DNA from 2 places in the Mesorhizobium sp. B2-6-1 genome. Region 1 is predicted to be linked to the other one. Evidence: predicted binding sites of a transcription regulator. Region 1 holds the regulator's gene; the other holds the start of a gene.
What was found. Region 1 encodes PhoB, which activates phosphate uptake and scavenging genes when phosphate is short. Its sites were predicted from a motif close to TGTCATNNANCTGTCAT; they were not measured.
Positions count from the first base shown of each region.

Region 2: a site for PhoB is predicted at 1,797-1,813, ahead of FJ443_RS01845 (PhoX family phosphatase). Genes of this name have one in related genera too.

Region 1 is NZ_VFUH01000019.1:9,637-12,591, reverse strand. It holds gene FJ443_RS27840 (ROK family protein) at 1-496, shown strand, start outside; gene phoB (phosphate regulon transcriptional regulator PhoB) at 504-1,193, opposite strand; gene phoU (phosphate signaling complex protein PhoU) at 1,213-1,920, opposite strand; gene pstB (phosphate ABC transporter ATP-binding protein PstB) at 1,946-2,749, opposite strand; gene pstA (phosphate ABC transporter permease PstA) at 2,746-2,955, opposite strand, start outside.
Region 2 is NZ_VFUH01000001.1:368,440-371,394, reverse strand. It holds gene FJ443_RS01865 (sensor histidine kinase) at 1-244, shown strand, start outside; gene FJ443_RS01860 (response regulator transcription factor) at 241-897, shown strand; gene FJ443_RS31040 (hypothetical protein) at 1,088-1,543, opposite strand; gene FJ443_RS01845 (PhoX family phosphatase) at 1,875-2,955, shown strand, end outside.

The DNA.
Region 1 (2,955 bases):
CCATCGCCCCGGCGGGGCGCTCTGCCGCTGCGGGCGGCGCGGCTGCGTCGAGGCCTATGCCGGCAACTATGCCATTTGGCGCAACGCGAGGCAGCTTGGCGAGGACACCCAGCCCGTCGACGTCAGCGACGCCGACATGCGCACCCTGGCGGCCTCGGCGCGCGAAAAGGACGGGCCGGAGCGCGAAGCCTACCGCAAGGCCGGCGAGGCGCTGGGTTACGGCCTTGGCAGCCTGTTCGCCCTGATCGATCCGGCGCCGGTCGCCATGGTCGGCGTCAGCGCCGCCGCCTTCGACCTGATCGAGCCGGCTCTGCGCGAGGCCATTGCCCAGACCGCCGGCGGCCAGCACTCGAAATCGATTTCCTTCGACACCGAGCCGAACGAACTGCCGCTGATCCGCGAGGGCTGCGCCATGCGCGCGCTAACCTTCGTCGACCAGGAAATTTTCGCGCCGGGGGCACAGGCGAAATCAGGCATAGGCGAGAACGTTGCGTGACATATCCCTAGTCTTCGCGGATCGCGTACCCCGCGCCCCGAATGGTGCGGATCACGTCAGGCATGCGGCCGTTGTTGACCGCCTTGCGCAGCCGGCCGACATGCACGTCCACGGTGCGCTCGTCGATATAGATCGTTTCGCCCCAGACATTGTCGAGCAGTTGGCTGCGCGAGAACACGCGGCCGGGATGTCGCATCATGAATTCGAGCAGGCGGAACTCGGTCGGCCCGAGCCGGATCTCGCTTTTCTTGCGGTAGACCCGGTGCGATTCACGGTCGAGCACGATGTCGCCGACCTTGAGCACGCTGGACAGAACTTCGGGCTTGGCGCGGCGCAGCAGCGCCTTGACGCGTGCCATGAATTCCGGCGTTGAGAACGGCTTGACCAGATAGTCGTCGGCGCCGGTGGAGAGACCGCGCACCCGGTCGCTTTCCTCGCCGCGCGCCGTCAGCATGATGATCGGCAGCCGCTCGGTATCGGGCCGCATGCGGAGACGGCGGCAGAGCTCGATGCCGGACACCGCCGGCACCATCCAGTCGAGCACAAGAAGGTCAGGGACATTCTCATGCAAGCGGATCTCGGCTTCGTCGCCGCGCGTCACCACCTCTACCTGATAACCCTCCGATTCCAGATTGTAACGGAGCAGCACACCCAGCGGCTCCTCGTCCTCCACCACCATGATGCGTGGCGCGATCATCGACTGGTCACCCCTGCCGTCAAGCCGCTGGCGCCGACATCGCCGTCTCGTCCTGCTTCGGGCGATTGGCGGGCAATTGCGTGCCGGTCAGCACATAATAGGCATTTTCGGCAATGTTGGTCACGTGATCGCCGATGCGCTCGAGATTCTTGGCGCAGAACAAAAGATGCGTGCAGGCGGTGATGTTGCGCGGATCCTCCATCATGTAGGTCAGCAGCTCGCGGAAGACCGACGTGTATTTGACGTCGATGCGTTCATCGTCGGCGCGCAGCTTGGCAAGTGCCGCGGCATCGCGCGCCGCATACTCCTCGATCACACCTTGGACCTGGATCAGCACAAGCTGCGCCATGGCGTCGATGGAGTGCGACAGGTCGCGCGGCGTGGCGGCAAGGCCGACGGTGCCGACGCGCTTGGCGATGTTCTTGGCGAGATCGCCGATGCGTTCGAGATCGCCCGCCATGCGGATCGAGCCGACGACATGGCGCAGATCGTCCGCCATGGGCTGCCGCTTGGCGATCAGGGTGATGGCGCGGTCGTCGAGTTCGCGCTGGCGCGCATCCATGATCGCGTCGTCGGAGACGACGCGCTGGGCGAGCGCGTTGTCGGAATTCAGGAGCGCCTTGGTCGCGCCGCCGACCATCGATGAGGCGAGATCGCCCATGTCGCGGATCAGCCTGCTGATCTGTCCGAGATCTTCGTCAAAGGCTGCGACTGTGTGTTCGGCCATGATCTTGGTCCTCGTATGCCTGGGATCAGCCGAAGCGGCCGGTGATATAGTCCTGCGTGCGCTTCTCGCGGGGCGACGTGAAGATCTTCTCGGTGCGGTCGAACTCGACCAGCTCGCCCAGATACATGAAGGCGGTCTGCTTCGACACGCGCGCCGCCTGCTGCATGTTGTGGGTGACGATGACGATCGTATAATCGGCCTGCAACTCGTCGATCAGCTCCTCGATCTTGGCGGTCGACAGCGGATCGAGCGCCGAGGCAGGCTCGTCGAGCAGGATGACCTCCGGCTTCACCGCCACCGTGCGGGCGATGCAGAGGCGCTGCTGCTGGCCGCCCGAAAGGCTGAGGCCGCTGGCGTTGAGCTTGTCCTTGACCTCGCTCCACAGTGCCGCGCGCTTCAGCGCCTGCTCGACACGGCCGTCCATCTCCGCCTTGCTGAGCTTCTCATAGAGCCTGACGCCGAAGGCGATGTTCTCGTAGATCGACATCGGGAACGGCGTCGGCTTCTGGAACACCATGCCGATCTTGGTCCTGAGCAGGTTGAGGTCCTGCGAGCGGTCGAGGATATTCTGGCCGTCGAGCAGCACCTGGCCCTCGGCGCTCTGCCTCGGGTAGAGCTCGTAGATACGGTTGAAGACGCGCAGCAGCGTCGACTTCCCGCAGCCCGAAGGCCCGATGAAGGCGGTGACGCTGCGCTCGGGCAGCGACAGGCTGATATCCTTCAGCGCCTTCGACTGGCCATAGTAGAAATTGAGATTCTTGACCTCGATCTTGGCTTTCTCGACCGCGACTTCGGGCGTGTTCAATTCGGTGGACAACATCGGTTTCATCTGTCCTCTCTGCGTCCGGTAAGGCTGCGGGCGAAGATACTCAGCCCGAGAACCGTAAGGGTGATTATGAGTGCGCCGGTCCACGCCAGCTGCTGCCATTCCTCGTAGGGGCTGAGAGCGAACTGGAAGATGGTGACGGGCAGGCTGGCCATCGGCGCATTGAGATTACTCGACCAGAACTGGTTGTTGAGCGCCGTGAAGAGCAG
Region 2 (2,955 bases), on a different contig from region 1:
GCTGAACAACGCCTACCGTCATGGGCAGGGCAAGGATCAGGAGGTGAAGGCCGGGATGACAGGCGGCAAGTTCTTCGTTGAAGTGTCGGATGGCGGGCCCGGATTCGACCCGAGGCGGGCCGAAGGCCTGGGGCTCGCCGGCATCAGGGAGCGTATCGAAAGCATTGGTGGCCAGTTCGAGACCACGACCGGGCCGCAGGGAACACGATTGATGATTACGCTAGCCGTCGAGGATCAACCATGATCGGTACCATCCGTGTCGCCATTGTCGACGACCACCCTCTGTTTCGCGAAGGCGTTACCCGCAGCCTGTCGGAGATCGGCGGCTTCGAAATGGTGGCCCAGGGCGCCACGGCGCAGGATGCCGAACGCATCGCCTCGACTTTGCAGCCCGACATACTGCTGCTCGACATCAGCATGCCGGGTGACGGCCTTGCGTCGGTGGCCGGCATACTGGGTGCCAATCCCGGACAGAAGATCGTCATGCTGACGGTCTCGGAGGCCAATGCCGACGTGGCGCGGGCGCTGAATGCCGGTGTGCGCGGCTATGTGCTGAAGGGGGTCGGCTCGCGCATGCTGGCCGAAATCCTCCATGGTGTCGCGGCCGGCGAGACCTATGTGTCGCCGACCCTGTCGGCTCGCCTGCTTTCGGACCTGCAATCGCTGCAGCCGGCCAACGGCAGGACGGATCGCCTGCGTCAGCTCACCGGACGCGAGGCCGAGATCCTGCAGCTGGTGGCGGAAGGGCTGAGCAACAAGGAAGTGGCGCTGCGGCTGGCACTGCAGGAAAAAACGGTCAAGCATCACATGACCGGTGTGCTGTCCAAGCTCAACGTCCGCAATCGCACCGAGGCGGCGCTGCTGATGCGCGAAGCGCGGGATCGGGCCGGCAGCTAATCCTGGTCGGCCGCAAGGGATCCCCGGTTTGGGATAACGACACGCATAAATAAAAACCTGAAGCGCGGTGCAGCAGCGGAACGCTCCAGGGCAAAAAAGACGGCCCCTATACGGGGCCGGAGCGACAAGGTCACCTCCGCCGGGGGGCGGCGGAGGTGACACGTAAAGCGGGCGATGCCTATTGCCCGCTCTACAACCCCTTGAGGCGGCTTATATCCGCCGCCGTCGCAGGGCGCTCGACGATCGTGCGGCCCAGAGCGTCGGTCATTTTGAAGCGACCCTTCTCGATCTCTTCCCCGAAGCCGTTAGGGTGCTGCACCACGATCTTGTTGTCGTCTATTTCGACACGATCGCCGGTTGTTGCGTTCACATGCTTGCCGGAGCTGTTGGCACCCTTCCCCTTGCCGTTGTTGCCGGCGCCATTGTTCCCGTTGCCGCCAGCGTTGCCATTGTTGCCTCCGGCGTTGCCATTGTTGCCGCCGCCGTTATTTCCATTGCCGCCATTGCCGCCATTGCCGTTACCGCCACCACCGCCATTGCCGCTGTTCCCGCCAGGCTTGGCTTGGGCGCTGGACGCGACAATGCCTGCGGCGGAACCGTGAAAATCGAGGTGATAGGGGGCTATGGTCAGCGCCAGTGCCGGCACTGCTCTCAGGGCCAGCCAGCAACAATGAGCCATGATCGAGCTGCGCATCAGTCCCTCACTTGATCGGACCGGCAAAATTCAGAGGCCATCTCGTGCAGGTACGCGACCATCGGCGACATGGCGTGTTCGTGTAAGTGGCCCACGACCGATGCCGCGGCAATCCGGACCTTCGCCCCGATCGGTTTAGGACCTTGGTCCGAGTTTCAAACCGGATGTGGCGCGAGGTTCGCGGTCAAGCTGGCGGGTGCACGAATGTCACGAAAGTGTGACCGATCGTCTATAAGGGGTCGAAACGCGTGACACGCTCCAGCCATCCAGCCAGAGGCAGACCATGACCGACCATCGCTCGCCCGACGCCCGATTCCGCACCAGCCTGCTTGAGGAAAACGACGGTCCGGCGACCAACCCCACCGAAAACCGCACCATGGGCGAAATCATTGCCGAGCGGTTCTCCCGCCGCGCCTTCCTCAAGGGCTCGCTGGCCGTCTCGGCCATCGCCGCCACCGTCAGCCCGCTGGCGCTCGTGGCCGCCGACGATGCGCGTGCCGCCGAGGGCTCCGCCTTCTCGTTCGAGGAACTCGAAGCCGGTATCGACGACAAGCACCATGTCGCGCCGGGCTACGATGCCGACGTGCTGTTGCGCTGGGGCGATCCGCTGTTTGCCGATTCGCCGGAGTTCGACCCGGCCAGGCAGTCGGCTGAGGCCCAGGCAAGACAATTCGGCTACAACAATGACTATGTCGGCTATATCGGGATCGGTGGCTCCGCCGAGCACGGCCTGCTGGTCGTCAACCACGAATACACCAATCCGCATCTGATGTTCCCGGGCATCGTCAGGATCGTCGAGAAGGACGGCAAGAAGGCGGCCGAACTCGCGCCGCTCTCGAAGGAGCAGGTCGATGTCGAGATGGCGGCACATGGCGGCACCATCGTCGAGATCCGCAAGGAAGGCGGCAAGTGGCAGGTGGTGCGCGACGGCAAGTTGAACCGCCGCATCACCTCCAACACCGAAATGGCGCTGTCGGGCCCGGTCGCCGGTCATGACCGCGTCAAGACCAATGCCGACCCATCCGGCACCAAGGTCATCGGCACATTCAACAACTGCGCCGGCGGCGTCACGCCTTGGGGCACCTATGTCATGGCCGAGGAGAACATCCACGGCTATTTCTCCGGTGAACTGCCGGAAGGCCATAAGGAAGCCGCCAATTACAAGCGCCTCGGCATTCCGGAAGGCGCCTATGAATGGGGCGCGCATTACGATCGTTTCGACCTCGCCAAGGAGCCGAACGAGCCCAACCGTTTCGGCTGGATCGTCGAGGTCGACGTCAACGATCCGACATCCACGCCGAGGAAGCGCACCGCAATGGGCCGCTTCAAGCATGAAGGCGCCGAATCGATCGTCGCCAAGGATG